Linked DNA regions of Cellulophaga algicola DSM 14237. The protein of the gene in region 1 interacts with the protein of each later gene in a pairwise test. Links are inferred from orthologs where the notes say so. Each region holds a gene or a part of one and is shown on either strand. Other genes may lie near its edges. The genes, in order: sucD and sucC.

The links.
Region 2: the proteins of sucD (region 1) and sucC interact in binary tests that used the Escherichia coli proteins (3 or more experiments, as listed by UniProt). The link is inferred for Cellulophaga algicola DSM 14237 from one-to-one orthologs.

The regions. Positions count from the first base shown.
Region 1 is NC_014934.1:4,743,047-4,759,492, reverse strand. Bases 5,548-8,384 are described here. They hold sucD (succinate--CoA ligase subunit alpha), read left to right. Parts: upstream 5,548-6,448; coding sequence 6,449-7,321; downstream 7,322-8,384. Other genes in these bases: fabG (3-oxoacyl-[acyl-carrier-protein] reductase), read left to right, coding at 7,463-8,212; CELAL_RS20650 (UDP-3-O-(3-hydroxymyristoyl)glucosamine N-acyltransferase), read left to right, coding at 5,548-6,364. In the rest of the region: T9SS response regulator signal transducer PorX, read right to left, coding at 1-173; CELAL_RS20675 (HD domain-containing protein), read left to right, coding at 284-1,513; lpxD (UDP-3-O-(3-hydroxymyristoyl)glucosamine N-acyltransferase), read left to right, coding at 1,537-2,565; CELAL_RS20665 (bifunctional UDP-3-O-[3-hydroxymyristoyl] N-acetylglucosamine deacetylase/3-hydroxyacyl-ACP dehydratase), read left to right, coding at 2,555-3,946; lpxA (acyl-ACP--UDP-N-acetylglucosamine O-acyltransferase), read left to right, coding at 3,948-4,733; efp (elongation factor P), read left to right, coding at 4,849-5,415; more of CELAL_RS20650, read left to right, coding at 5,441-5,547; CELAL_RS20635 (VWA domain-containing protein), read left to right, coding at 8,464-10,239; CELAL_RS20630 (prohibitin family protein), read left to right, coding at 10,254-11,069; hisG (ATP phosphoribosyltransferase), read left to right, coding at 11,320-12,177; CELAL_RS20620 (GNAT family N-acetyltransferase), read left to right, coding at 12,186-12,623; hisD (histidinol dehydrogenase), read left to right, coding at 12,632-13,921; hisC (histidinol-phosphate transaminase), read left to right, coding at 13,914-14,960; bifunctional histidinol-phosphatase/imidazoleglycerol-phosphate dehydratase HisB, read left to right, coding at 14,962-16,095; imidazole glycerol phosphate synthase subunit HisH, read left to right, coding at 16,105-16,446. UniProt on the Escherichia coli protein: Succinyl-CoA synthetase functions in the citric acid cycle (TCA), coupling the hydrolysis of succinyl-CoA to the synthesis of either ATP or GTP and thus represents the only step of substrate-level phosphorylation in the TCA.
Region 2 is NC_014934.1:375,584-392,173, forward strand. The notes cover bases 12,482-15,462. They hold sucC (ADP-forming succinate--CoA ligase subunit beta), read right to left. Parts: upstream 14,577-15,462; coding sequence 13,386-14,576; downstream 12,482-13,385. Other genes in these bases: CELAL_RS01635 (DUF1456 family protein), read left to right, coding at 12,482-12,591; CELAL_RS01640 (hypothetical protein), read right to left, coding at 12,637-12,972; lysA (diaminopimelate decarboxylase), read left to right, coding at 14,905-15,462. In the rest of the region: CELAL_RS01605 (T9SS type B sorting domain-containing protein), read left to right, coding at 1-4,651; CELAL_RS01610 (ABC transporter ATP-binding protein), read left to right, coding at 4,788-5,684; CELAL_RS01615 (ABC transporter permease), read left to right, coding at 5,722-6,555; CELAL_RS01620 (T9SS type B sorting domain-containing protein), read left to right, coding at 6,672-9,386; excinuclease ABC subunit UvrB, read left to right, coding at 9,450-11,438; CELAL_RS01630 (Hsp20/alpha crystallin family protein), read right to left, coding at 11,531-11,977; more of CELAL_RS01635, read left to right, coding at 12,223-12,481; more of lysA, read left to right, coding at 15,463-16,143; CELAL_RS01655 (thioredoxin family protein), read left to right, coding at 16,288-16,590. UniProt on the Escherichia coli protein: Succinyl-CoA synthetase functions in the citric acid cycle (TCA), coupling the hydrolysis of succinyl-CoA to the synthesis of either ATP or GTP and thus represents the only step of substrate-level phosphorylation in the TCA.

The DNA.
Region 1 (16,446 bases):
GGCATGTTCTCATCTAAGAAAACAATGTCAAAACGTGTTTTAGCCACTTCCTCAAGGGCTTCTTGTCCGCTTTTGCAGGTTACTACCTTGTAATTTTTACTTTCTAAGAATAGAATATGAGATTTTAGCAAATCTATTTCATCGTCTACCCAAAGTATCGTTATTTTATTCATGTATGTTGTATAAATCTATTTGAGGCTTTTTAACCCTTTAATATTCTAGCTTTTTAATAGTATACTTAAAATGCAATTGTATAACTTTGAAGCTAACAAATCTTTTTAATTTGATAAAGTTAAAGAAACTTGAAATTTTTAATGATCCAATTTACGGATTTATTAACATTCCCACCCCTTTAGTTTTTAGTTTGATAGCTGAACCTAGCTTTCAGCGCTTGCGTAGAATATCTCAAATGGGCATGTCTTATTTGGTGTATCCAGGGGCACATCATACTCGTTTTCATCATGCTTTGGGGTGTATGCACCTTATGCAGCAAGCAATTCAAATACTTCGTATTAAAGATATTGAAATATCAAAAGAAGAAGAAGAAGGCTTGCTTTGTGCTATTTTGTTGCATGATATAGGTCACGGACCTTTTTCGCATGCAATGGAGCATAGTATCGTAGAAGGGGTGAGTCATGAATATATTTCGTTGAAATTTATGGAGTCTTTAAATGATAAGTTTGAAGGCAAATTAACAACTGCAATAGCTATTTTCAAAGGAGAATACCCTAAGAAATTTTTAAATCAATTAGTTTCTAGTCAGTTAGATATAGACCGGTTAGATTATTTAAAGAGAGACAGTTTTTATACGGGTGTTGCAGAAGGGAATATTAATTCGGAACGTTTAATTACCATGTTAAATGTAGTCAATAATGAGCTTGTTGTAGAGCGAAAAGGGATTTATTCTGTAGAGAAATTTCTAATGGCACGTAGGTTTATGTATTGGCAAGTATATTTACATAAAACTGGTTTGGTAGCAGAGCAATTGCTTATCAGTATTTTAAAACGAGCTAAAGAATTGCTGGCTAGAGGAGAAAAACTAGCGTGTAGTGATGCACTTATGTTTTTTATGACCAATAAAATAGGCAAAGGTAATTTTACAGAATCTGTTTTAAATCGTTTTGCATCTTTGGATGATGTTGATATTTTATCAGCAATAAAGCAATGGCAGAATTCGTCAGATTTTACACTTTCAAAGCTTTCTGAGATGATTTTAAATAGAGAATTATTACAGATTAAAATAAAAAGCAACCCAATTAGTCCAGAAAAATTAGAAAAACAACGTACTATATTTATGAAAGCTTACAATTTAAATGAGCAAGACATAAATTATTTTGTTTATTCAGGAACTGTTCAAAACCAGACGTATGATTCTAAGAAACAAAATATTAAAATAATAAATGATAACGGAAAAGTGACTGATGTTGTAAAAGCTTCTGATCAATTAAATTTGAAAACAGTTTCGAAAATTACAACCAAGTATTATATCTGTTATCCTAAACTTACTGTTTAACTATTTTTGTTACTTTTGCCTTTATGAAATTTACAGCTAGTCAAATTGCGGGTATTTTAGAAGGAGAACTGGAAGGTAATCCTGATATCACGGTTAATAAATTGGCTAAAATAGAGGAAGGGGAGCAGGGATCCCTTACATTTTTAGCAAATCCGAAATACACGCAGCACATATATACTACTAAATCTTCTATCACAATTGTCAATAGAGATTTTGTAGCAGAGCATGATTTAACCACAACACTTATTAAAGTGGATGATGCATATGAATCATTTTCAAAGTTATTAGAATATTATAATCAAGTAAAAAATAATAAAACAGGTATAGAAAGTCCGTCATTTATTGCAGCATCAACTACCTATGGTAAAGATTGCTATGTAGGAGCTTTCGCATATATAGGAGAAAATGTAATCTTGGGTGATAATGTGAAAATTTATCCAAATGTTTATGTAGGTGATAATGTACATTTAGGTGATAATGTAATAGTTTTTGCAGGTGCTAAAATCTATTCAGAATCTATTATTGGTAATAATTGCGTAATTCATAGTGGTGTTATTGTTGGTTCAGACGGATTTGGTTTTGCGCCAAATGCAGATGGAGAATACAAAAAGGTGCCACAAACAGGAAATGTTATTATTGAAGATAATGTAGATATAGGTGCAGGAACTACAATAGACAGAGCTACTTTAGGTTCTACGATTATAAGAAAAGGAGTAAAGCTAGACAATCAAATACAAATTGCACACAATGTAGAGATAGGGGAGCATACTGTAATTGCTGCACAAACGGGTGTAGCTGGGTCTACCAAGATAGGGAAGCATTGTTTGATTGGTGGTCAGGTTGGAATTGTAGGGCATATAACTATAGGAGATAATGTGCGCATACAAGCACAGTCTGGTATTGGAAAAAATATTAAAACAGGAGAAATAATTCAAGGCTCACCAGCTTTGAATTATGGTGATTTTTATAAATCGTATGTACATTTTAAGAATTTACCGAAGATTATTAATAGAATTAACGAAATAGAAAAAAAGATTGGCCGTGAGCAATAAACAACGAACAATTGGCAAAGAGGTTACTTTAACTGGTGTAGGATTACATACAGGCGAAAATGTAACAATGAAATTGGTGCCTGCACCTGAAAATCATGGATATGCCTTTAAACGAACAGATTTAGAGGGAGAGCCTATTATAGAGGCAGATGCAAACTACGTTATAAATACGCAGCGAGGTACTAATTTAGAAAAAAGGGGGGTAAAAATTCAAACGTCAGAGCATGTTCTTGCAGCATTAGTAGGCTTAGAAATTGATAACGTTTTAATAGAACTAGATGCGCCAGAACCACCAATTATGGATGGTTCTTCTAAGTTTTTTGTAAAAGCTTTAGAAGAAGCGGGTATCGTTGAGCAAGAGGCAGAAAGAGAAGTATATATTGTCAAAGAAGTAATCTCTTTTAAAGATGAAGCTTCGGGAAGTGAAATTACTGTAATTCCTTCAGATGAGTATCAGATTACTACCATGGTAGATTTTGGCACCAAAGTTTTAGGAACTCAGAATGCCACGTTAGACAAGCTTTCAAATTTTAAAACAGAAATTGCTGACGCTAGAACATTTAGTTTTTTGCATGAATTAGAAATGCTTTTGGAGCATGGATTAATAAAAGGTGGAGATTTAAACAATGCCATTGTTTATGTGGATAAAGAAATCTCTGAAGAAACAATGAAAAAGCTTGAAAAAGCTTTTAATAAAAAGAAGTTGTCTATTAAGCCAAACGGAATTTTAGATAATTTAACATTGCATTACCCTAATGAAGCAGCACGCCATAAGTTACTAGATGTAATTGGAGATGTAGCTTTAGCAGGAACACGTATTAGAGGTAAAATTATTGCAAATAAGCCGGGTCACTTTGTGAACACGCAATTTGCAAAAAAGCTATCTAAAATCATAAAATTAGAAAAGCGAAATAAGATCCCTCAATATGACTTGAATCAGCCACCTTTGATGGATATTCATCAAATTATGGATGTACTTCCCCATAGACCTCCATTTTTATTGATAGATCGTATTCTTGAGCTTTCAGATACTCATGTGGTGGGTATGAAGAATGTAACCATGAATGAGAATTTCTTTATGGGGCACTTTCCAGGAGCTCCAGTAATGCCAGGTGTATTACAAGTAGAAGCTATGGCTCAAACAGGAGGTATTTTAGTATTGAGTACAGTTCCGGATCCAGAAAATTATTTAACTTTTTTCATGAAGATGGATAATGTTAAGTTCAAACAAAAAGTACTTCCTGGTGATACCTTAACGTTTCACTGTAGCCTTATTACGCCAATAAGAAGAGGTATTTGTCATATGCAAGCTTATGCTTACGCAAATAACAAGTTGGTATGTGAAGCAGAATTAATGGCGCAAATAGCTAAAAAGAAATAGAATGAATCAACCATTAGCTTATATTCATCCAGGCGCTAAAATTGCTAAAAACGTAGTAGTAGAGCCTTTTACGACCATCCATAATAATGTTATAATTGGTGAAGGAACTTGGATAGGTTCTAACGTAACCATTATGGAAGGCGCAAGAATAGGGAAAAATTGTAATATTTTTCCTGGAGCAGTAATTTCTGCTCCTCCTCAAGATTTAAAATATCAAGGAGAGGAAACCACCGTTATAATTGGAGATAATACAACAATTAGAGAATGTGCTACCATTCACAAAGGAACCTCAGACCGTATGAAAACGGTTATCGGAAAAAACTGTTTAATAATGGCGTATTGCCATGTTGCCCATGATTGTTTAGTGGGCGATAATTGTATTTTTTCTAATAATTCTACGTTGGCAGGGCATGTAACTATAGGAGATAATGTTATTTTGGCTGGTTTAGTGGCTGTGCATCAATTTGTGTCTATTGGGCAACATGCTTTTGTTACAGGAGGTTCTTTAGTTCGTAAAGATGTTCCGCCCTATGTAAAAGCAGCGCGAGAGCCTCTTTCGTATGTAGGTATAAACTCTGTGGGTTTAAGAAGAAGAGGTTTTACTTCTGAAAAGATTAGAGAAGTACAGAATATCTATAGAATTTTATACCAGAAAAATTATAATAATTCGCAAGCAGTTCAAATTATTGAAGCAGAAATGGAAGCTACTCCAGAGCGAGATGAAATACTTCAATTTATTAGAGATTCTCAACGTGGAATTATGAAAGGCTATTTTAGCACTAATTAAGCTACTTTCAATTTTAGAAATAATTAATTTAGAGTAATCAAATATATTTAAAAGTTAGAGGTGATATTTTAGTTGATAAACTACAAATCATAGATTAACATTCAGTACTAAAATTATGGCATCAACATCAGATATTAGAAAAGGACTTTGTATTCGGTACAATAACGATATATTCAAAATCATTGAATTTTTACATGTGAAACCAGGAAAAGGTCCTGCTTTTGTACGTACAAAGTTGAAAAGTGTAACTTCAGGTAAGGTTTTAGATAATACATTTTCTGGAGGTAGTAAAATTGAAGATGTTCGGGTAGAAACACGTTCATACCAATATTTATATCCTGAAGGGCAAACGTATCATTTTATGAATACGCAAGATTACAACCAGATTACACTAGAGGAAAGTGCTTTAGATTCTCCTGGTTTATTAAAAGAAGGTGAAATAGTTACTATTCTTTTTAATACAGAAGATAGCATGCCATTATCAGTAGATATGCCGGCAAGTGTGGTTTTAGAAGTTACTTATACAGAGCCAGGCGTTAAAGGTAATACGGCAACAAATGCGACTAAACCAGCAAAAGTAGAAACAGGAGCAGAGGTAAATGTTCCTTTATTTATTAATGAAGGTGATAAGATTAAGGTAGATACAGCTTCTGGTTCTTACATGGAACGTGTTAAAGAATAATTTTAAGAGGTAAAGCCATATTTAAATGAAATTTCCTATTCCTCATAGTTTACAGCAAATTGCTAGCATTATTCAGTCTGAATTTGTGGGTCCTGATGATTTCCAGATTTTAGGGATGAACGAGATACATGTTGTTGAGCCAGGTGATATTGTTTTTGTAGATCACCCGAAGTATTATGAAAAAGCATTAAACTCTAAGGCGACTACAATTTTAATCAATAAAAAAGTAGATTGCCCTGAAGGGAAAGCATTGTTAATTTCAGAGGATCCTTTTAGGGACTTTAATAAACTTACCGCTTTTTTTAAACCATTTAAGAAAACATCACAAAGTATTTCTTCAACAGCTAGAATAGGGAAAGATACTGTTATTCAGCCAAATACGTTTGTGGGTAACCATGTTGTTATAGGTGATAATTGTAGGATACATTCTAATGTTTCTATTTATGATAATTGTGTTATCGGAAATAATGTGACCATACATGCGGGAACAGTTTTAGGGTCAGATGCATTTTATTATAAAAATAGGCCAGAAGGTTTTGATCAATTATTATCTGGAGGACGTGTTGTTATTGAAGATAATGTTGATATAGGTGCACTTTGTACTTTTGATAGGGGTGTTACTGGAGATACTAGGGTAAAAAAAGGAACTAAGATAGATAATCAAGTTCATGTTGGTCATGATACTGTAATTGGTGAAAAGTGCTTAATAGCATCGCAAACTGGTATTGCCGGTTGTGTAATTATTGAAGACGAAGTTACCCTCTGGGGGCAAGTAGGAGTCATAAGTGCTATCACGATTGGAAAAAAAGCAGTAGTTTTAGCACAATCCGGAATTTCAAAATCTCTTGAAGGAAATGCCACGTATTTTGGAAGTCCGGCAGAAGAAGCACGTGAAAAAATGAAGCAAATGGCATGGATTAAACAAATTCCGAACATAATAAAAAAATAGAAGCATAAATAAGCTAAGGAAATACTTTATAAATTGTTTTCAATGCCATATTTTTGCATAGCAATAAATTAATATAGATATAAAATGAGTGTTTTAGTCAATAAAGATTCCAAAATAATTGTACAAGGTTTTACAGGTAGTGAAGGTACCTTTCACGCAGGTCAAATGATTGATTACGGTACGAACATCGTTGGTGGTGTTACTCCAGGTAAAGGCGGGCAAGAACATTTAGGAAAGCCAGTTTTTAATACTGTTCACGAAGCTGTTGAAAAAGTTGGAGCAGACACGACTATTATATTTGTTCCGCCAGCTTTCGCTGCAGATGCAATTATGGAAGCTGCAAATGCAGGTATTAAAGTAATTATAACTATTACTGAAGGTATTCCTGTGGCTGATATGGTAAAAGCATCAAACTATATTAAAGATATGGATTGTCGCTTAATAGGGCCTAACTGCCCAGGCGTTATAACTCCAGGTGAAGCTAAGGTTGGAATTATGCCAGGTTTTGTTTTCAAAAAAGGAAATGTTGGTATTGTTTCTAAATCAGGAACATTAACATACGAAGCTGCTGATCAAGTAGTACGTCAAGGTTTAGGGATTACAACGGCTATTGGTATTGGTGGTGATCCAATTATTGGAACAACAACAAAAGAAGCTGTTGAAATGTTAATAAACGATCCAGAAACAGAATGTGTAGTTATGATTGGTGAAATTGGAGGTCAATTAGAGCCAGATGCTGCAAGATGGTACAAAGCAAGTGGTAGTAAAAAACCAATCGTTGGTTTTATTGCAGGTGAAACTGCTCCTGCAGGTAGAACTATGGGTCATGCTGGTGCAATTGTTGGTGGTAGTGATGATACTGCTCAAGCTAAAAAACGCATCATGCGTGAGTGTGGTATTCATGTAGTTGAATCTCCTGCTGAAATTGGATTGAAAGTTAAAGAAGTAATGGGATAATTGTCTGACAATTAAATCAAAAGTATATAAGGTTAAAAAATCCCGTTTATTCTGAATAATTTTCAGTTTAAGCGGGATTTTAGCTTTCTATATATCAAACAAAAGGTATATTTGAATAACAACTGAACAAATCGAACAAAAATGAAATTATTAGAAGGTAAAAACGTAATAATTACAGGTGCAAGCAGAGGTATTGGTACTGGTATTGCTCAAGTTTTTGCAGACCATGGAGCTAATGTGGCTTTTACATATAGTTCTAGTGAGGCGCCAGCGTTAGCATTAGAAAAAGAATTGACGGCTAAAGGCGTAAAAGCAAAAGCATATAAAAGTAATGCGGCTAGTTTTAGTGATTCAGAAGCATTAGTAGCTAAAGTTTTAGAAGACTTTGGTGGGGTGATAGATGTATTGATTAACAATGCTGGAATTACAAAAGACAACCTTCTTATGCGTATGTCTGAGGATGATTTTGATAAAGTAATTGAAATTAATCTAAAGTCGGTTTTTAATATGACTAAAGCAGTTCAGCGTACCATGTTAAAGCAGCGTAAAGGTTCTATTATAAACATGAGTAGTGTAGTTGGAGTTAAAGGTAATGCGGGTCAAACGAATTATGCAGCATCAAAAGCAGGTATGATAGGTTTTACCAAATCTATAGCACTAGAATTAGGTTCTAGAAATATTCGCTGTAATGCTATTGCTCCAGGGTTTATTGAAACAGAAATGACAGATAAACTTGATGCAAAAGTGGTACAAGGTTGGAGAGATGGTATTCCTTTGAAAAGAGGAGGTAGTCCAGAAGATATTGCAAATGCTTGTTTGTTCTTTGCTTCGGATTTGTCAGCATATGTAACTGGTCAAGTGTTAAACGTTGATGGAGGAATGCTAACTTAGTAGTAGCCATAATTATGCAAATTCAGACTATCTTTTTTTTAATTTTAGCAGCACTTGTTGCTATAATAATAGTCTTTTTTCAATATTATTATAAAAATAAAAAGAGAGGAAGACGAATCGTTTTGCTCTCTTTTTTACGTTTTATAGCGTTATTTTCTCTATTTATATTGCTTATTAATCCAAAATTCGTAAAAAAGGACTATATCGTTGAGAAAACTAATTTGGTGGTCGTGGCTGATAATTCAAGTTCAATGGCTGCTAATTCAGCGCAATTAATTACATTTTTAGATCAATTTAAATCAGATAAAACACTGGCTGAAAAATTTAAAATTGATTATTATGAATTTGGTGATCAGCTTCAAGTACTTGATTCTTTAAATTTTTCTGAAAAGAATACGAATATAACAAAGGCATTAAAATCTGTTTCGGAAATTTACAATCAAAAAAATACAGTTGGAGTTTTACTTTCGGATGGGAATCAAACCATAGGTCAAGATTATGAATTTTATGGAGCTAAAATTAATATTCCTTTCTATGGGGTAGTTTTTGGGGATACCACGAAGTATGAAGATGTTAGAATCAACCAAGTAAATACCAATAAATTTGCGTTCTTAAAAAATAAATTTCCAATTGAATGTTACCTGTCTTATGAGGGAGATATTCCTGTGGATCTTCCAGTTACTGTTGTTGTAGATGGTAAAACAGTATTTAAAGAGCAAGTACAGTTCTCTAATGTGATACAATCAAAGCGTATACATACCTTTTTAAATGCAGATGCCATTGGAGTGAAAACTATTGCTATTACTGTAGGGGCCTTGAAAAACGAGAGGAATATAGTAAATAACAAAAAATCTGTTGTAGTTGAACTAATAGATGAAAAGACGAATGTAACTATAATTTCTGCTGTTATGCATCCCGATTTAGGAGTTTTGAAAAAAGCAATTGAAACCAATGAACAACGGTCGGTGACCATTGTAAAGCCTTCTGTGTCTAAAAAAATATTAGAAGAGACAGATATTTTTATCTGCTATCAGCCAGATGCTAGTTTCAAGGCTGTATATTCTTTTATTTCTAATTCTAATTCAAACTACTTTACTATAGTAGGAACTAAAACGGACTTGAGTTTTCTTAATTCACTAGATTTAGCTTATAAAATTGAAACAGGGTATCCTGTTCAGGAGGTCTTAGGAAAAGTAAATCCTTCCTTTTCAAAGTATGATATATCATCCAGTGATTTTACAGATTATCCTCCATTAGCTAGTAATTCGGGAGCAATTAGTTTCTCGGGAACTCATGATGCATTGCTGCAAATGAATATTAGGGGTGTAGATGTAAATAATCCGCTTTTAGCAATTTCCGAAAATAAGGGTCAGAAAACGGCTGTTTTACTTGGAGAGAATATATGGAAATGGCGTTTAAAGAATTATATCAACCTTGAAAATTTCGAAAATTTCGACACTTTTTTAGGTAAACTCCTGCTTTATTTGTCCAATAATGCAAAAAAAGAACGTTTATCGATAGATTATAAATCGGTTTATGAAAACTTAGGATCTGCAAAAGTTACGGCTAGTTATTTTGATGAAACCTATGTTTTTGATGCGAAGGCGAAGCTCTTTATACAGATGGATGGCGGAGAGAAGATTCCAATGCTATTAAAGGCTAATTATTTTGAAGCCGATCTAAGTGATTTTAAATCGGGTACGTATTCTTTTAAAGTTGGAGTAGAAGGGAAGTCTATTTCAAAGTCAGGTAAATTTACAGTTTTAAATTATGAAGTAGAGCAACAGTTTTTTTCATCAGATTATAAAAAAATGGAAAATTTCTCTACAGCAACAAACGCATCACTTTTGTATCCTAATCAATTCTCTCAACTTTTAAAGGTACTTAATGCGGATAAATGCTTCCTTCCAACCCAAAAGAGCGTAGAAAATGTCGTATCTTTGATAGACTTTAAAATCCTTCTAGGGCTTATTATTATAGCTCTTTCATTAGAATGGTTCATCAGAAAATATAACGGATTAATTTAAATTTAAATTCAAATATGGATAAAATTCCAAAAATTGCATTACCAGCGGTTTTCGCTTTAGTAGTTTTAATAATATTAATTTCAAAATCTACTGTTACGGTAGACTCAGGTCAGGCTGGTGTTTTGTACAAACAATTTCAAGGTGGTGTGGTTACAGATGAGCCACCATTAGGAGAGGGTTTTCATTTTGTAGCGCCATGGAATAAGGTTTTTATTTATGAAGTGAGACAACAAGAAGTTCTGGAGAAAATGAATGTTTTGTCTAGTAATGGTTTAGATATTAAATTAGAGGCCTCGGCTTGGTTTGAGCCTGTTCGTAGTGAGCTAGGTAAATTACACCAAGAAAAGGGAGAAGATTACATACAAAGAGTTTTATTACCTACAATACGTTCTGCGGCACGTTCTGTAGTAGGGAGGTATACGCCAGAGCAATTATATTCTAGCAAACGTGATGCAATCCAACAAGAGATTTTTGACGAAACCCAAAAGATCGTTGAAGGAGAATATATTCAATTAAATGAAATTTTGGTTCGTGACGTGACCTTGCCTTCTACTATTAAAGACGCAATTGAGCGTAAGCTTAAACAAGAACAAGAATCATTAGAATATGAATTTCGTTTAGTAACGGCAAAGAAAGAAGCGGAAAAGGTAACGATTGAAGCACAGGGTAAAGCTGATGCAAACCGTATTTTAAGTGCATCATTGACTGATAAGATTCTACAGGATAAAGGTATTGATGCTACATTGGAACTCTCTAAATCTCCGAACACTAAAGTTGTTATCGTTGGTGGTGGAGAATCAGGCTTGCCATTAATATTGGGGAATAACTAATCTGTTAGTTTTTGAATAAAAACGAGAACAGTTGTTAAAAAAACGATTTTTTATTTTTTAACACTAAAATTAATTTTACTTTTACATCAGAATGAAAAACTACACTACACATCATCATCATTTTTATACTTGCTTTCAAGCGAGGTAGAAATGTATTGTAGTAGTACAACATATTTTAAACCCGTTTGAGCAATCAAACGGGTTTTATTTTTAAACTTTTTTTGATTGCCAGACACAAACTAAAAAGAAAATGACAAAAATTAGAATTGCTATTCAAAAATCAGGACGTTTAAATGAAGAGTCTATCGAGATTCTTAAAGATTGTGGTATCTCTATTGATAACGGTCGCGATCAATTAAAAGCTTCTTCTCGTAACTTCCCTATGGAGGTATTTTATTTGCGAAATGGAGATATTCCTCAGTACTTAAGAGATGGCGTTGTAGATATTGCAATTATAGGAGAGAATGTGCTAATAGAAAAAGGAGAAGATATTTCTATTGCAGAGAAATTAGGCTTTTCAAAATGCAAAGTATCTTTAGCTGTTCCTAAGGCAGTGAAATATGATTCCGTTAAAGATTTTCAAGGGAAACGTATTGCAACATCATACCCAAATACGGTTAAAAACTATTTGGCAGATAAAGGCGTTTCAGCTGATATTCACATAATTAATGGTTCTGTAGAGATTGCTCCAAATATTGGGCTAGCAGATGCTATCTGTGACATTGTTTCTAGCGGAAGTACTTTGTTTAAGAATAACCTAAAGGAAGTAGAAGTAATGCTAAAGAGTGAAGCTGTTTTGGCAGTATCACCTAAAATAACAGAAGAAAGAAAAGGTATTCTTGAAAAATTACAATTCAGAATTCAATCGGTTTTAAGAGCAAGACAATCAAAATATGTATTGTTAAATGCGCCGAATGATAAATTACCAATGATATTAGATTTGTTACCAGGAATGCGTAGTCCTACCGTTTTGCCATTAGCAGAGGAAGGCTGGAGCTCTGTACATACTGTTATTAAAAAAGATTCCTTCTGGGAAGTTATTGATGAGCTAAAACAAGCTGGTGCCGAAGGTATTTTAGTATGCCCTATTGAAAAAATGGTTTTATAAGATTACCAATGAAGGTTGTTTTTAATGTAAAATTGATTCCTTATGAAGAAATGGAGTCAATTATTCCACTTGTAATTCAGTTAAACAAAGGAAAGTTTCCTGAAGAAGTATTGATAAGTAGGTTAAAAGATGTGCTTGCAACGGGAAGGTATCAATGTATTGGAGTCTATGACGATACCCAATTAATTGCGTGCTGCGGTTTTTGGATTCTCAATAAGCTGTATGCTGGGAAGCATGTAGAGCCAGATAATGTATTTGTAACAGCAGCTTATCGCAGTGCAGGGGTTGGTGAGTTAATGATGACTTGGTTGTTTAATTATGCTAAAAGTATTGGTTGTATTGGTGCAGAAGTAAATTGTTACATCCATAATGAAAAAGGTAAAAAGTTCTGGGAGCGTCAAGGTTTTGAAGCTTTAGGGTATCACATGTTAAAGAAATTTGATTAGTATTTGTTATGAATAAAATATATAATCCTAAAAGAGAAGATTGGAAATCCATTCTTAAGCGTCCTACAAAGTCTGTAGCAGATATAGAAAGTACTGTAAATACTGTTTTTGATGAACTTCAGAAAGATGGTGATGCTACTATAAAGAAATATACAGAAAAGTTTGACGGCGTTTCTGTAGCGGATTTATTAGTTACAGACGATGAAATTGTTGAAGCGAACAGTTTGGTTGCTATTGAATTAAAAGAGGCTATTCTTCTTGCGAAAGAGAATATCGATAAATTTCATGCTGCTCAGAAAACAGAAAGTATAGAAGTAGAAACAAGCCCCGGAGTGCATTGTTGGCAGGTAAAAAGACCAATAGAGAAAGTAGGTTTGTATATTCCTGGAGGAACAGCGCCATTATTTTCAACCATCTTAATGTTAGCGGTTCCTGCTAATATTGCAGGTTGTTCGGAGATTATTATGTGCACACCACCTAACAAAGAAGGTAAAATACATCCTGCTATCTTATATACGGCTAACCTTTGTGGGGTAACTAAGATTTTTAAAGTAGGAGGTATTCAGGCCATTGCAGCAATGACCTTTGGTACAGAATCTATTCCTCAAGTTTATAAGATATTTGGACCAGGAAATCAATACGTAACGGTTGCAAAGCAGATAGCAACAAAGTATGGGGTTGCCATAGATATGCCTGCGGGCCCAAGCGAACTCTTGGTTGTTGCAGACGATACAGCAAATGCAGAATTTGTAGCATCAGACTTATTAAGTCAAGCAGAGCATGGTGTTGATAGTCAGGTTATATTGGTAACTACATCTAAAGCAATGCTTGAATCTGTAGAAAAAGAGGTTGAACTACAAATTGAAGATTTACCCCGTAAAGATATCGCTCAAAAAGCTATCGATAATAGTAAATTAATTTACTTAGAAGATGACCAAACAGCGCAGGAATTAATCAATGAGTATGGTCCTGAGCATTACATTGTTTGTGTAGAAGATGAGGGTTCTTATTTGAGTGCAATTAGCAACGCAGGTTCTGTTTTTATAGGAAATTATACCCCAGAAAGTGCAGGAGATTATGCTTCGGGTACTAATCATACTTTGCCTACCAATGGGTATGCTAAGCAATATAGCGGAGTGAACTTAGATAGTTTCATGAAAAGTATGACTTTTCAGAAAATTTCAAAAGAAGGGATTCAAGAAATTGGTTATGCCATTGAATTAATGGCAGAAGCAGAAGGTTTGCAAGCGCATAAAAATGCAGTAACCCTACGATTAAATAGTTTAGACGATGAATAAACTAAATATACAAGGTTTAGTTCGCGAGAATGTAAAAGGACTGAGTCCGTATTCTTCAGCGCGTGATGAATATGTATCAGATGGTTCTCAAATGGTATTTTTAGATGCTAACGAGAATCCATTTGAAAATGGAGTCAATAGATATCCTGATCCACAACAAAGAGGCTTAAAAGAGGTTTTAGCATTGCAAAAAGGGGTGAAAACAACAAATATTCTCTTTGGGAATGGTAGTGATGAAGTTCTTGACCTTATTTTTCGTGCTTTTTGTGAGCCTAAAGAAGATAATGTAATCACATTGCCACCAACCTACGGAATGTATAAGGTGTTATCGGGAATTAATAATATTGAAAATAGAGAAGTATTGTTAACTACGGATTTTGAGCCTGATGTAGATCAGGTTCTTAATATTGTAGATGCTAACTCTAAGGTATTGTTTCTGTGCTCTCCAAATAATCCAACAGCCAATAGCTTTTCTAAAAATAAGATTATCAAACTATTAGAAAAGTTTAATGGAATAGTAGTTATTGATGAAGCGTATATAGATTTTTCAAAAGAAGAATCATGGCTGTCAGAACTGTCAAACTATAACAATTTGATACTTACACAGACGCTTTCTAAAGCCTACGGAATGGCAGGAATCCGCTTAGGGGTGTGTTATGCATCCGAAGAAATTATTGCTATTCTAAATAAAATTAAACCACCATACAACGTAAACGAGTTGACTCAAAAAAGAGCACTAGAACGCGTTTTAGATATAGAAAAAGTAAATAAGGAAGTTGCTGATATATTGGAAGAAAGAGCATTATTATCTAAAGCATTACTTCAGTTAAATTTTGTGATTAAAGTATATGATACCGATGCTAATTTTATATTAGCAAAGCTTGATAATGCAACAGAGAGATATGATCAGTTACTGGCAAGAGGTATTGTTGTTCGCAACCGTACTACACAACCGTTATGTGAGAATACCTTGCGTTTTACTGTGGGTACAAAAGAGGAAAACAAGAAATTGATTAAGGTTCTAAAGGAAATAAATTAATATGAAAAAAGTACTTTTTATAGATCGAGATGGCACTATCATAAAAGAAACGATAGACGAGCAAATTGATGGTTTTGAAAAAATGACCTTTTACCCGAAAGCGTTTACGTTTTTAGGTAAAATTGCAAAAGAACTAGATTATGAATTGGTGATGATTACCAATCAAGACGGACTAGGAACGGACGTTTTTCCAGAGGATACGTTTTGGCCTGTACATAATTTTATTATGAATTCTTTTGAGAATGAAGGTGTAGTTTTTGACAAAGTATTTTTAGATAGAACATTTCCACATGAGAATGCAAATACGCGTAAACCAGGAACAGGGTTGCTTACCGAGTATTTCTCAGAAGCATATGACTTGGCAAATTCTTTTGTTATCGGAGATCGTTTAACGGATATGGAATTAGCGAAAAATCTTGGTGCAAAAGGTATTTTTATAAATGACGAAACGAATCTTGGGACAGGTGAAATTACCATAAAACGTGATGAGCTAAACGAATATATTGCTACGGAAACCAATGATTGGGAAAAGATTTACGAGTTTTTAAAATTAAAAGACCGTGTTTCATCGGTAAGTCGTAAAACAAATGAGACTGCTATTGAAATTAAAGTAAACCTAGACGGGACAGGGAAAAGTAGTATTGCTACCGGACTTGCTTTTTTTGATCATATGCTAGACCAGTTGGCTCGTCATGGTCAGATGGATCTAGATATTAAGGTTGATGGAGATTTAGAAGTAGACGAACATCATACTATTGAAGATACTGCAATTGCATTAGGGGAAGTTTTTCATAAAGCATTGGGTACTAAATTAGGTATTGAGCGTTACGGATTCTGCCTGCCAATGGATGATTGTTTGGCGCAAGTGGCTATAGATTTTGGGGGAAGAAATTGGTTGGTTTGGGATGCTGAGTTTAAAAGAGAAAAAGTGGGTGATATGCCAACTGAAATGTTCTTACACTTTTTTAAATCATTCAGCGACGGAGCAAAAGCAAACATTAATATAAAAGCAGAAGGGACTAACGAGCATCATAAAATTGAAGCCATTTTTAAAGCTTTTGCAAAAGCAATAAAAATGGCTGTAAAACGAGATGTAGAGAAGATGGTATTGCCATCTACGAAAGGAATGTTATAAAATAGTTGAATGAAAATAGTAATTATAAATTACGGGGCAGGAAATATTCAAAGCATAAAATTTGCAATTCAACGACTTGGTTTTGAGGCTATTTTGACAAATGATGTACATGAAATTCTAGCTGCTGATAAAGTCATTTTTCCAGGCGTAGGCGAAGCAAGTAGTGCAATGCACAAATTGCGTGCTAGCGGTTTAGATACATTGGTTCCAAACTTAAAGCAACCTGTCTTAGGGATTTGTTTGGGAATGCAGTTAATGTGTAATTCCACCGAAGAAGGCCATACAGATGGCTTAGGTATTTTTGATGTTGCTGTAGTGAAGTTTTCAAATCAAGTAAAAGTTCCTCAAATT
Region 2 (16,590 bases), 4.4 Mb from region 1 along the record:
GCCAGGGTATGAATATGCATATTCAGACAATCCTTCTAATTTTGACCCTACTTTGGCTGTTTGGAATGCAGGTGGCACTACCAATGATTCATCAGGTACGGCAGTTACTGTAACCGCAGGTCATGGTAATTATGTATGGACAGGATTAATTCCTGGTAGAACCTATGTTTTTTATGTAAAAGATTTAAATGGGTGTGTACGTGAAAGCGATAGAAATGTAAACGATATTATAGATCCTCTTCCATTAGCAATAGATTTTGTTTCTACACCTTCTTGTGACGGAGCTTCTAACGGTAGTATCACCTATACAATTACAGATAATCAAACTCCTTTTGGTTCTCAATTTAGATGGGAGCTATTTGATATGTCTACAGGTAGCGCTACTTTAGTTACAGATAGTGGAGGAAACACAAGTTTTGTTTCTCCTCAGGATGTGAATATAACTGGTTTACCTGAAGGTGAGTACTTTATTCAGATAACAGAAATTGATGGAGCTACAGATACCTGTATATCCGCATCAGAAAATTTATTGTTGGAAGAGTTAGCTCCTATAACAGCAACCTTAACTAAACTAGAAGATATTGCTTGTGCTAACCCAGGATTGATACGCGTTGATGCTATCACTGGCGGTGGTGGCACCTATACTTTTACGGTAACAGATCCTTCTGCTGTAGTAATAGCGACGGGTACAACAGACAATCCTCTTGAGATACCAGCTGGTTCTGTTGCAGGAGATTATGCGGTAAGCATCAGTGACCAATACGGTTGTGCTTATCCTTTAGGTACAGTTACTATGGCATTATCTGCACCTCCTACGATTACCAGTGTAGCGGTAGATAACTGTAGCACCTCAGCTATAGTTACCATTAATACTACTATAGGAGATTCTTCAACCTTATTATACTCCATAGATGGAGGTGTTACGTATGTGAACAACTCAGGTGTCTTTACGAATGTAGCCGTAAATACCTATACTGTTTTTATAAAAGACGGTAATGGCTGTACAGCTTCAGATACTGTAGAAGTATACCCTACCATACAAGCTTCAGCTACTTTAGAAGAAAGTTTAGGTTGTACCAATGATGCTGAAATTTTAATAAGCGCATCATCAGGTTCTGGTGCCTATGAATATGAAATTATAGATTCATCTAGTGGAATATTTACGGCAAGAACAGCATTTACGACACCAGCAACGGCCTTAATAAATACTGCAGATACATATACCATAAGAGTATATGATACCAATACCGCTAGTCCAGAATGTTTCAGAACATTCACGGTAAATGTTCCTGTAGCCATACAACCAGACTTTACGGCAACACCAAAAGATGTTACGTGTAATGGTGCTTCAGATGGTACTATTGCAATTGCAGAAGTAAATAATGGTAATAATCCTTTAGGCTACACGATACTGCCTAATAACGGAAGTTATGACACAGCCACAAATTCATTTATAGGGCTTCCTGCAGCTACGTATGAAGTAACAGGAACAGGTCCTAACGGATGTATTACCTCTAGAACGACTATTGTAGTTGGAGAGCCAAATACCATTACGTTTGACCTACCAACAGTAAATAGATTTGGTTGTACAACAGACAATACCACCACTAATGCTACTATTGTTTTAGATGCTTCTAGTATCTTAGGGGGTAGCACTACCTATGCTCGTTTTGAGTTTGAAAATGTTGCAACAGGTACTATTTTGCAAAACGGTACTGCAACAACCTATACGTATACAGATTTTGCCGGTGGCGATGTTATTGTTCGCGTGTTTGATTCTAAAGGTTGTAATGCACAGATGACCGTTACGGTTCTTCCTTATGACCAACTAATTTCAGCAGCTACAAGCGTTACAGAAGCTATTAGTTGTGCCAATCTAGGAGAAGATATCAGTGTTAATGTAACGAGTAGTCTTTCTACTTACGCTACAAATCCTGGAGATTACAGCTTTAGGTTGTTACCTTCTGGAGCCGCACAAGGATCTAATCTATTTTCAGATTTACCAACAGGAACGCATACCATTCAAATAACCAATACGGTTACAGGATGTGTGATTACCACGCAACATGTGGTAGCGGAACCGAACACTTTTAGTGTTGCTGTAGAAAAATTATCAGATGTGATTTGCTTTGGTGATGATGGCAGTATCCGTTTGACCATGAGTGATGCTACCTATACCGGAAGTTATACCTATTCTATTTACAATACGAACGGTACACCTAATGACCCTAGTGATGACGGTGCTTCTATCTTTACTGATAACGTACCAAATGCGGGTCCAACTGCAGCAATTTTTATAGCCGCAGGAAACTATAGGGTTGAAGTTATTCAAGACGGACTACCAAACTGTCCGCAGAATAGAGTATTTAGTATTGCTACACCAAGCGCTCCAATAAGCCTAGCTCCTATTACTACGGAAGATGTAGGATGTACAAATGATCTAGGAACTGCTAATGTAGATCCAACAGGTGGATTAGCGCCATACACGATTACCTTAATCAATGAGGGTACGAGTAGTACGGTTGAAATTGCAACGAATGTAAATGCGTATCTATTTCAGAACTTACCTGCGGGTAATTATGCGGTGAATGTTGAAGATGCCCTTGGGTGTTCTATTCCTTTTGCTAATGCATTTGAACTAGTAGTACCAGATCCTATTACAGGAACTATGAGCAATACCAACTTGGTTTGTCAAGGAGATACAGATGCTTCTGTTACGTTTAATTTAACTCCGAGAAATGTAAACTCTAATTACAGATATAGGTTGAATACATATAATGACGCAACAGGCACTACCTTATTACGTACTTCTGTTAGTCAAGTTTCAGCCACATTCAATAATCTTGCCGCTGGTTTTTATACTATTAGTGTTTTAGATGACATGAATTGTGATTTTGAATCAACGGTGGTAGAAATTGTAGATCCACTAGAGCCTGTAGGGTCTTTAGTAACCGTAGCTCCTTTAGGATGTACTGTAGATGCACAGTTGCAACTTACAGGAACAGGCGGTACAGCACCGTATACTTGGAGTGTTGATGGGGCAACTTTTAATGCCATGAACGAAATTAATGGTAGTGATACGCACCTATTCCAAAATAGTACTGCAGGAACCTATAAGTACTTTATTCGAGATAGTTTTAATTGTATTTCAACTGTTTCTAATACCGTAGTGATAGATCCAATTGAAACTTTAACTCTTGCTGTAGACACCTCAGGAGCTGTTATTAACTGTAACGGAGAAAGTACAGCTGTAATAAGTGTGAGAGCAGACGGCGGATTAGGAAACTATCAATACGGACTATTTGCTGATGCAGGTTTAGTTACTGAGATAAGACCATATCAAATATCAGAAGTGTTCGCTGATTTACCAATGGGTACCTACTATGTAAATGTCCAAAGTAATGATTGTGAAGCCATATCTACCCTTATACAAATTACAGAGCCAACACCGCTAGTAGTGACTCCAGAAATAACGAACATAAGCTGTTTTGGAGAAAATGATGGAAGCGTTGTAGTGAATATGTCAGGCGGTACAGGTATATATCAATATGCAATTTCGCCAAATCTTAATAAGTTTGATGAGACAAATGAATTTAGCGATTTAGCTCCTGGTATGTACACGATTATTGCGCAAGACAGAAATGGTTGTTTTGAACAATTAGAAGTTACCATTACAGAGCCTACCCTATTAGAATTTACAACCAGTACCACTCCAGAGATTTGTTTTGGTGATGAAGATGGTACTATTAATTTAACCATCAATGGCGGAACAGCGCCTTATAGTAGCAGTCTAAACTCTGATGCTGATGCCGATTTCGTAGCCGGATTAATAGCCTACCAAAACTTGGCAGCAGATACGTACACCGTATATGTCAAGGATGCTAATGGCTGTATTACCAATCAAACCGTAATTGTTGATGCCGGAGCAAATTTAAATGCTACAGCAACCGTAATGTATGTATGCACAGGTGATACTCCTGAAAATAACTTAGAAATAGTGTTTGAAGATCCTACGGTAAGCGGCGACGTATTATATGGCCTTGATTCGGTAGATCCTAATGATTTTGTAATGGATTCTAACTTTACAAATATGAGTCCTGGAGCTCATTATGTAACTATTGCCCATGCGAATGGATGTATCAGAACATTTAATTTTGTAGTAGAAGGTTATGAACCTCTTATGTTGAATCTTGAACAAAGGGGAATTAATGAAATTACGGCTATTGCCACGGGTGGAAAAGAAGGATATACATTTTACTTCGATGATAGAGACAATGGAGATGATGACACTTTCTATATCAAACGAACAGATACCTATGAAGTACGTGTAGTAGATGAAAATGGTTGCGAATCGGTATCTAGCATCTACATGGAATTTATAGATATTGAAATTCCAAATTTCTTTACTCCAGATGGTGATGGAACGAATGATTTATGGGTTCCTATAAATATAACTCAGTTCCCTGAAATCTATATTGTAATATTTGATCGTTATGGTAGAGAAGTTTATAAACTAATTGATAACCCTAGCGGTTGGAATGGTTTGTATAAAAACACAGATTTACCAACAGGAGATTACTGGTATATAATTAAATTAAATGGAGAAGATGATACCCGCGAATTTGTAGGTCATTTTACACTTTATAGATAAAATAATACCTAAAATAATTTAATAGAAAACCGAATGAACCAGTACATACAGTTCATTCGGTTTTTATTTTTTAAAGTTTTCTGTAACAATTAGTCTCCTCATTCGTCAAACAAACACAACCTTAAATAAATAGATTTTGAATACCATATTATCTGTCTCTAACTTAACAAAAAAATTCGGGTCCCTTGTCGCCGTCAATGATTTATCTTTTACTATAGAAAAAGGTAATGTTTACGGTATATTAGGACCTAATGGTAGTGGTAAATCTACCACCCTAGGAATAGCTTTAAACGTCGTAAACAGAACTTCCGGTGAATTTAGTTGGTTCAATGGAAAGATTTCTACTCATGACGCATTAAAAAAAGTAGGCGCTATTATAGAAAGGCCTAATTTCTATCCGTATATGACGGCAGTTCAAAACCTAAAATTAGTTTGTAAAATTAAAGAGGTTCCGACCACAAAAATTGAAGAAAAACTAGAACTAGTCGGACTCCTAGACCGTAAAGATAGCAAGTTTAAAACGTATTCTTTAGGAATGAAGCAACGTTTAGCCATAGCCTCTGCTCTACTTAATGATCCTGAAATTTTAATTTTAGATGAGCCTACCAATGGCCTTGATCCTCAGGGAATACATCAGATTAGAGAAATTATTAAAAAAATTGCATCGCAAGGAACTACCATTCTCTTAGCATCACATCTTCTTGATGAGGTAGAGAAAGTATGTAGTCATGTCGTCATTCTTCAAAAAGGAGTAAAACTATATGCTGGAAGTGTAGATAATATGTTAGCGAGTCATGGTTTTTTTGAGCTTAGAACTTCGCAAGAACAAAATCTTATTACCTTTTTAGAAAGTGATGTAAGATTTGGAACGATCAAGAATGAAGAAGGTTTAATCACTGCTTACCTTAAAGAAGATTTACTCGCAGAAGAATTAAACAAATCGTTATTTGAAAAAGGAATTATACTATCGCACCTTTCTAAAAGACGCGAAAGCCTGGAAGAACAATTCTTAACCTTAACAAAAAACGCCTAAAACTTCATAGTCTACACCAACAAAAAAACAGTCTAAAATGATACGTTTACTTCAAATAGAATTTATAAAACTTTGGAATAATAGAGCTAGTAAAGTTTTAATTCTAGCATACTTCTTCTTATTAACCACTATTGCACTTGCGGCTGCAATTAAATTTGACTTCGGTCCTTTTCAATTTCACTTGGCAGAACAAGGAATTTTTAACTTCCCTTATATCTGGCATTTTAACACTTTTATTACTGCCTTTTTTAAACTTTTCCTAGCCATAGTAATCGTTTCAATGATGGCAAATGAGTACAGTAATAAGACCATTAAACAAAACTTAATTGACGGGCTTTCAAAAAAAGAATTTATCCTTTCTAAATTTTTAACAGTACTTACATTTTCTTTGATATCAACACTTTTCGTTTTTGTTGTATCCTTGATTTTAGGCTTAGCTTATTCAGATTTTACCGAATTTTCTATAATTTTTTCTGATTTAGAATTTATACTAGCCTATTTCGTAAAGCTAATGGGATTTTTCTCTTTCTGTTTATTCCTTGGAGTTTTAATAAAACGATCTGCATTTGCATTAGGTTTTTTAATCTTATGGCAGATCATAGAGCTTTTTATTAGAGGAATTATCCGTTGGCAGTTATTTGATGGTAAGACTACCGACATTATTATGGGATTTTTTCCTTTATCTTCTATGTCTAATCTAATTAAAGAGCCATTCTCTAGATTTAAAGTGGTACAAAGTGCTGCTGCAGAATTAGGTCAAAAACTTGAATTAAATTATCATGTACACTGGTATGAGCTTCTAATTGTAGTTTGCTGGACGGCTATTTTCATCTATTTATCTTATGTATTATTAAAGAAAAGAGATTTGTAGTATATTGTAGCGTCTGAGAAACGCAATGAAAATGACTATTGAAGTAACCAAAACTATACCCGCTATAGCATTGGTTACTTTACCTATTTTCATCTGAGCGATAAAAACAGCAACAGATGAAAAAAAAATATTTTAGTTTTCTATTTTTTATTTTCACGCTCTTTACTACTGTAGCACAACGCGAAACTTCTAATTGGTACTTTGGTTTCGGTGCTGGCATTCATTTTAATGATAATGGCTCTGTAACTCCTTTAACCAACGGGAAATTAAATACCCTTGAAGGCTGCACGTCTATCTCTGATGCAGATGGCACCCTATTAGCATACACAGATGGTATTACGGTTTATAACAAAAACCATCAAATAGTTCAAAACGGTAATGGCTTACTTGGCGATCCTTCCAGCACACAATCAGCAATTATAGTCCCTAAGCCACAAGACCCAAATATCTATTATATTTTTACTGTAGATACCTCTGCGATAGAAGGTGATCCTGATTTTGGACTCAATTATTCTGTATTAGATATTTCACAAAATGATGGCAATGGAGCTATCACAGAAAAAAACAAAAAACTTCTTACTGATAGTTCTGAAAAAATTGCTGGAGTAATAAAAGATTGTTTTGATCAATCTATTTGGGTCATCACTTTAGCGTCAGAAAGCGGAGGAGTAGGTTTTTTCAATACCTATCATTGTTATGAAGTAAGCACTGCAGGAATAAATACCAATGCGGTAAAAAACACTTTTCCAGACTTACTAATTAGTGATCCAAGAGGCTATTTGAAACTATCTTCCGATGGAACAAAAATGGTAAGCGCAAATGCTTATGACGGATTGTTTGTTTATGATTTTGATCCAAAAACTGGGATCCTTAGCAACCAACTACAATTAACCGTACCAACGTCAAATACAATTCCCTATGGTGTAGAGTTTTCAACGGAAGGGCAATTTTTGTATGTAAATACTTTTAATGATGAAGAAATAAGCAATGCATCTTTAATTCAATATGACCTTTTTGCTAGAAATATTTCTAATTCTGCTGTTGTTTTAGATGAAAGAGCAGCGTATAGAGGTGCGCTACAAATGGCAGAAAATGGAAAAATATACCGTACGACTCCAAAAAATTACTTTGAAGGTAGCGCCTATTTAAGTGTTATTAACACCCCTAACGTTAAAGGAACCGCAGCAGACTATGTACATAATACTGTTTCTTTAAATGGAAAAATGGCAATGCAAGGGCTACCTCCATTCATCCAATCTTTTTTTAATAAGATTGATTTGATAAAAAATCCTGATGGCAGTACGAGTACCTCCTTAACTATTTGTGAAAAAGAAACATTCATTCTTGAGGTTGATGAATATTTAGGAGCAAAGTATGAATGGGAAAAAGATGGAATACCTTTAGTAAACCCAAACAACCACTATTTAGAAATACCAAGTGCATCATTAGCAGATGCTGGAAAATACAAATTAACACTAACTTTAGCAGACCCTAAAGAATGTCCTATTATCGGAGAATCTGCTATTGTAGTAAACCCTGTACCAATAATAGAAAATCTACAAATCATTCAATGTGATATAGATGAAAATAGCACCACAGACGGAATCACATCGCTTAATTTAGAGCAAGCCTACCTTTTAAAAAACTATCCTGAAAATTACAAATTTTCGTTTTTCGAAAGTACCTCGGCAATCACTAACAATCAACCTATTTCAAACCCAATTGGATATAGAAATACAACTCCCTATAATCAAACAATTTATTATACGGCTACCAATGAATATGGTTGTTCTTCTGAAGGCATTTTGGAAATAAGCGTACAAGCAACGACTATAAATACGAATAATGAGAGTCCGTTTTACGCCTGCCAAAGCAATTTAGATACTGCTGAAATAGTAGGCATTTTTGATATAGAGCAAATTAGACAGAATAGTTACCCCGCTATTAATGCTACGTTTTACACAAGCTTAGAAGATGCCTCTTTAGAGCAAAATGAAATTTCGGGAACCTACACTACTCCATCCATCAATTTATATGTGCGTCTTGAAAAAGACAATGAATGCCGAGGTGTAGAAACCATAGCACTTATTGTAAATGCAGCACCCTCTTTTACCTTTCCCGAAGAACATTATGTATGTACAGACGGAGAATATCTAGACTTGATGGCTCCAAGCGGTTATGATTCTTACGAATGGAGGAATACAACAAACAATTCTGAAGTTATAATTAGCACCGCTCCTACTATAGCCATCTCTGAACCTGGAAATTATAGGTTAACACTCGGTTATGACTATAGTACGCTAAGAGAAACGCTACTATGTACGAATAGTGTTGATTTTACAGTTTACCCTTCTAACAGGGCACAAATTGAAAACATTATCATAAAAGATATTTCAGATAACAATACTATAGAAGTATTAGTTACCGGTGACGGGGACTACGAATACTCTTTAGACGGAATTGACTACCAACCCAACCCGAAGTTTTTAAATCTAGCACCAGGTTTTGTTACTGTTCACGTACAAGATAAAAAAGGCTGCGGAATTACTATCGAAGAAATTTCAATTATTGGCTACCCAAAGTTTTTCTCGCCTAATGGTGATGGCACAAATGATTATTGGCAATTAATTGGTGTTGATGAACTATTTCAAGCGGATAGCGAAATAACTATTTTTAATCGTTACGGTACTCTAATAACAAGTATTACTCCTAAAAGTGAAGGTTGGAATGGAAATGCAAATGGAAAAAGTTTACCTGCCTCTGACTACTGGTTTAAAGTAAACCTTGAAGATGGTAGGATTTTCACGGGTCACTTTACTTTAAAGCGATAAATTGAGTTAAAAATAAGCGCACCTGTGTCTATTTATTCAAGCTTCCTTTCGTAATTTTATGCTATGAAATTTAAGGTAGTATCAGAATTCAAACCTGCTGGAGATCAGCCTAGTGCCATAAAACAACTTGTTGAAGGTCTTAATACCGACGAAAAATATCAAACTTTACTCGGGGTTACCGGTTCTGGTAAAACATTTACAGTTGCCAATGTTATTGAAACTGTTCAGAAACCAACACTCGTTTTAGCACATAATAAAACTCTTGCGGCCCAATTATACTCTGAGTTTAAACAATTTTTTCCTGAAAATGCAGTAGAATACTTTGTATCCTATTACGATTATTATCAGCCAGAGGCTTATATACCGTCATCTGGACTTTACATTGAAAAAGATTTATCTATTAACGAGGATATTGAAAAACTACGTTTAAGTACAACATCATCTTTATTATCAGGAAGACGTGACGTTATCGTTGTTGCCTCTGTTTCTTGTTTGTATGGTATTGGAAACCCTGTAGAATTCCAAAAGAACGTAATTTCCGTACATAAGGATCAAGTAATTTCAAGAACAAAATTTCTTCATCAATTGGTACAAAGTTTATATTCTAGAACTACAGCAGATTTTAGAAATGGAAATTTTAGAGTAAAAGGAGATGTAGTTGATGTATTCCCAAGTTATGCAGATCATGCATTCCGAATTCATTTTTTCGGAGATGAAATTGAAGAAATTGAAGCCTTTGACCCTTTAAAAAATACCAAATTAGAGAGCTACGAGAATCTGAATATCTATCCTGCTAACATGTTTGTTACTTCACCAGATATTCTACAAAATGCGATTCGACATATTCAAGATGATTTGGTTAAACAGATTGATTTTTTCAAAGAAGTAGGCAAACCTCTAGAAGCTAAAAGACTAGAAGAGCGTACAAATTTTGATTTAGAGATGATTCGTGAATTAGGGTATTGTTCCGGAATCGAAAACTATTCGCGCTACTTAGATGGTAGAGAACCTGGTACCAGACCATTCTGTTTATTAGATTATTTTCCAGACGATTATTTAATGGTGGTTGATGAAAGTCACGTTACTATATCTCAAGTACATGCCATGTATGGTGGTGACCGTTCCAGAAAAGAAAACTTGGTAGAATATGGTTTTAGACTACCTGCCGCAATGGATAACAGACCACTAAAATTTGAAGAATTTGAAGCCTTACAAAACCAAGTAATTTACGTAAGTGCAACACCTGCAGATTACGAATTGCAATTAAGTGACGGAGTTTTTGTAGAGCAGATTATTAGACCCACAGGACTTTTGGACCCCATTATAGAAGTACGACCAAGTTTAAATCAAATAGATGACTTGGTTGAAGAAATTCAACAACGTAATGAAAAAGACGAACGTACTTTAGTAACTACACTTACTAAGCGTATGGCAGAGGAATTAGCAAAATATCTAGATCGTATAAATATACGTTGTCGTTATATTCATAGTGATGTAGATACCTTAGAGCGTGTCGAAATCATGCAAAACTTAAGGAAAGGAATCTTTGATGTTCTTATTGGCGTAAACCTATTACGTGAAGGTCTAGATTTACCAGAAGTATCTCTTGTTGCTATCTTAGATGCCGATAAAGAAGGGTTCTTACGTAGCAATAGATCTTTAACCCAAACCGTGGGTAGAGCTGCAAGAAATCTAAATGGGAAAGCAATAATGTATGCCGATAAAATTACAAAAAGTATGCAGCAAACTATTGATGATACCAACTACCGTAGAGAAAAACAAATGGCATATAACGCCAAACATAACTTAGTTCCAAAAGCGTTAAATAAAAGTTTAGACAGTGTACTGGCCAAAAATTCTGTGTCTACCTATCATTTTGAAAAGGAAGTGGCAAGAGCTGCAGAACCAGATTTAGATTATCTAACAAAAGAGCAAATTGAAAAAATGATTCGTGAAAAACGAAAAGATATGGAAAAAGCTGCTAAAGAGTTGGACTTTATGCAAGCTGCTAAACTTCGTGATGAGATAAAAATGCTTCAAAAGCAAGAATAAAAAAACGCCTCGGAAATACCGAGGCGTAATTAACTAACCAACTTAAACCAACCATTATGAAAACCTTACAGTTCACACAAATTTGTATTGCATTACGCCAATTCAATTAAACGCTTTGGCTTTGGTAATGCTTCTTCCTTTTTCGGAAGATTAAAACTTAATATTCCATTTTCATAAGAAGCTTTAATATCTTCTACATTTACCGTATCAGGTAATGTAAACGCTCTTTTAAAAGAGGTAAACGAATATTCTTTTCTAGTGTATTTCACTTTCTCAACTTCTTTGCTATCCAAAGTTTCTGAAGATTCTTTTTTTACCTCAGAAGAAACACTCAATAAATCATTATCTATTTCTATTTTAAAATCTTCTTTTTTTCTTCCTGGAGCAACTAACTCTAAAACAAAAGAAGTATCACCCTCTCTAATATTAACTGCAGGAACTTTACTATTTAATACCTCTGCCCCACCAAACCAATCTGGCTTAAATAGTTCATTCATTAATGCTGGGATTGAAACTACATTTTTATGTGTTGTACTCATAACTATTTATTTTTTATTAAAATTATTTGTTCTTTGGTTTAGAAGAAACAAAATACATACCAAGAGACAAAAAACGTCATTTTGTCACTACTCGTGCTATTAAAGATGACATATTGACTCTTTTTAAGGTTTTTAAGGACTAAATAAGGCAGTACTTCCTATTATTCCTTAACAGATAGCAGGAAACGATTAGAAAAACCTAGAACTTTAGTATAAAATAGTACCTTGCAGCAAAATTATAGTATATGACTAATAATGATATTCTTAAGAAGCTAAGAGTAGCACTAATGTTAAGGGATGATGAAATTGTAGACATTCTAAAGCTTGTAGATTTCAAGATATCTAAAGCAGAACTTGGTGCTTTTTTCAGAAAAGAGGATCATCCAAATTATATGGAATGTGGAGACCAAATACTCCGAAACTTCTTAAACGCACTTGTAATTCACTTTAGAGGTACTAAGGAGAATCCTAAAAATCCAAAAGAGGAACTAGCCAATATTAAAAAAGGCCCTCAAGGTAAAAAAGGATACGATCCAGACTTTAAAGCAAAACAAGAAAAAAAAGTAGATAAAAATATTATCCACGGAAATTATAAAAACAAGAAAAAATCCTGAGTTTCCTCAGGATTTTTTTTATAGTAAACAACATAAAGAAATTACTTATGCTTTAAGTCTTACTGGAACGGTATACATTCTACCTTCTCTGTAATTTTCTAGACTTACTTTTTGGTAATTTAATTTCGATTTTACAAATTGTGCTATAACTTCACTATTTGTAGTCACAGATAAAACTACAATCTCTCTATCTTCGTTTAGTGTAAATAGTACATTGGCAGTTAGCTCATCTTCAATCACTAAATTACTATTACTTAACAATGTTGCTATTTGAGTTGATAGATTTTCTGATGGCTTTTCAGATTTCTTAACGTCATTAGCTAAAACTGATCCTGTAAATAACAATAGTGCACTGACGAATACTAGACTTAATTTTTTCATGATAATTTGTTTTAAGATTGATATTTGATTAATTGATGCTATTAGAAAGACGCCTCAAGAATTATAGTGTTACACTCGAATCTCATTTTAACACATCCTTAACTTCGCGATGCGGCTTCTAATTTCATTACAAAATTAGATGTTATACTCACCTAAAACTAATTATCAAAGTAGTCTTAACCCATACTTAAACTTCATAACACTAGTTTAAAATTGCGCATTCTAAAATAAGATTTTTCTTACTTAATGATTCTTCAAAAAAAAACCACACAACAAACATTATTTATAACTCGCAATACAGAAACATTGCATTATGTGTAGTTAATGATCATTTTCGTTACCAACAAAAAAATGGGCAATGTTAAGATAACATTGCCCATTTTAAGGATATATTTTTCTGAGTTATGATACTATTAACCCAATACAGCTTTTACTTTATCTGCAGCTTCTTGGAATTGTACAGCAGACTGTACATCTAAACCAGAATTATCAATTAATTCTTTTGCTAAATCTGCATTTGTACCTTGTAAACGAACAATAATAGGCACGTTTATAGTTCCCATATTCTTATATGCATCAATAACACCCTGAGCAACACGATCACAACGAACGATACCACCGAAGATATTAATCAAAATTGCTTTTACTGCAGGATCTTTTAATATAATTTTAAAAGCAGCCTCTACACGAGCAGCATCAGCAGTACCACCAACATCTAAAAAGTTAGCTGGCTCACCACCTGCTTGCTTAATTAAATCCATAGTTGCCATTGCTAAACCAGCTCCGTTTACCATGCACCCAACGTTACCATCAAGATCTACGTAATTTAAACCTAAAGCACCAGCTTCAACTTCAATTGCATTTTCTTCACGAAGATCACGCATTTCTGCATATTGTTTTCTTCTAAAAAGTGCATTATCATCTATAGATACCTTAGCATCTACAGCCATTATTTTATCATCCGAAGTTTTTAAAACTGGGTTGATTTCAAACATACTTGAATCACTTTCATCATATGCTTTATATAAAGATGCTACGAACTTTGTCATTTCTTTAAAAGCAGTACCAGATAATCCTAAATTAAAGGCAATCTTACGTGCTTGAAAAGGCAATAACCCTGTTCCAGGATCAATCTCTTCTGTAAAAATTAAATGAGGTGTATTTTCAGCTACTTCTTCGATATCCATACCACCTTCTGTAGAATACATAATCATGTTTCTACCAGTACCACGGTTTAATAAAACAGACATGTAAAACTCTTTAGTTTCACTTGCTCCTGGATAATAAACATCCTCTGCAACTAATATTTGGTGTACCTTTTTACCTTCAGCAGAAGTTTGAGGCGTAATCAAAGTCATTCCAATGATTTGTCCTGCAATTTCTTCAACCTCTTTTAAATTCTTAGCTAATTTAACTCCACCACCTTTTCCGCGGCCACCAGCGTGAACTTGCGCTTTTATAACGTGCCATCCAGTCCCTGTTTCTGCTGTTAATTGCTTTGCAGCATCTACAGCTTCTTTTGCAGTATGAGCTACAATTCCTCTTTGGATACGTACCCCAAAACTTGCTAAAATTTCTTTTCCTTGATATTCGTGAAGATTCATAAGTAAATCGTGTCTTTATTTAATGATGACAAAAATAACAAACCATTGCTAATTACCCTAATGAAATTAGAAAGCTATTTCCTTAAATTTTAAATTATCATCAAAAAATAACATATTAGGTATTTTTTTAGCTAAAATATACGCTTAATTCTCATATAAAATCTTTAAAAATAATGATCAAAATAAATGATTGCTTAAACAATTGCCCCTCAACTCCAAACCCACAGGGTTGTTATAAATAAAACAATTTGTTGTATTTTGGTTTTTTGATGTTTTATTTTGTTCAGAACAAAGAAGAAGTATAGATTTGCTTTAAAATTATAGTGCAATGACGAATCACGATTTATTGAACATCGCAAAAACCTACGGAGATCCGGTTTATGTGTATGATTCTGAAAAAATAATAGCCCAGTTTAACAGGCTTACTAACGCATTTAGCGGAGTTAAAAAACTAAAATTAAATTACGCCGCTAAGGCCTTATCAAATATTACTATATTAAAACTAATGAATAGTCTTGGTAGCGGCTTAGATACTGTTTCTATTCAAGAAGTGCAATTAGGTCTTCTTGCTGGTTTTAAACCTGAAAACATCATCTTTACCCCTAATGGAGTTTCTTTAGAAGAAATTGAAGAAGCTGCTAAATTAGGCGTACGTATTAATATAGATAACTTATCTATATTAGAACAATTTGGAAGTAAGTTCCCTAAAGTTCCAGTATGTATTCGTATCAACCCTCATGTAATGGCTGGAGGAAACTCTAACATTTCTGTAGGCCATATTGATTCAAAATTTGGAATTAGCATTCATCAAATACCGCATTTATTACGCATTGTAGAACTTACACAAATGCATATAAATGGCATTCATATGCATACTGGGAGCGACATATTAGATATTGATGTATTCCTTTATGCTTCTGAAATATTGTTTGAAACTGCTAAAAACTTCAAGGAATTAGATTTTATTGATTTCGGAAGTGGTTTTAAAGTACCTTATAAAGAAGGAGACATTGAGACAAACATAGAAGAATTAGGTAGTAAACTAACTGAAAAGTTTAATGCTTTCTGTAAAGAATACGGAAAAGAATTAACCTTAGCTTTTGAACCTGGTAAGTTTCTAGTGAGCGAAGCGGGCCAATTTCTTGCAAAAGTGAATGTTGTAAAACAGACAACATCTACGGTTTTTGCTAGTATTGATTCTGGATTTAATCACTTAATTCGCCCTATGCTTTATGGTTCTTACCATCAAATAGAAAACATCTCCAACCCAGAAGGTAGAGAACGTTACTATTCTGTGGTAGGCTACATTTGCGAAACGGATACTTTTGCTAGTAACCGTAGAATTACAGAAATATCTGAAGGAGATATACTTACCTTTAAAAATGCTGGTGCTTATTGCTTTACCATGGCAAGTAATTACAACAGCAGATTTAGACCTGCCGAAGTATTATGGCACAAAGGAGAAGCTGTATTAATTAGAGAGCGCGAAACTTTAGAAGATATCATTAAAAACCAAGTAGATGTAAAAAATCTTTTTTCAAAAAAAGAAAAAGCAACTGCTAAATAATAAAGTAAAATAATACCTATCTAAAAAAATCCTGCAATGCAGGATTTTTTGTTTTACAACGTTTTACTATTTTTTGGAAATAAAATAGCAATTAAAACGTTATTTTTATACATGTTAAGAGACTAAACAATCAAATAGTACAAAATGAAATTAACCTTATACGCTTTCTTTATCGTTAGCATGTTAAATATATTTACCACAAATGCTCAAGAAGTTACGTGGTTATCCTGGGAAGAAGCTGCAAAACTTGCCGAAACAGATAAAAATCCGAAGAAGATTTTTGTAGATGTCTATACGGATTGGTGTGGCTGGTGCAAAAAAATGGACAAGGATACTTTCCAAGATGCTACTGTAGCAGCCTATATGGAAAAGAATTTCTATATGGTGAAACTAGATGGCGAAGGCAAAGAACCTATAGAATTTAAAGGAAAGACTTTTAAGTTTGTT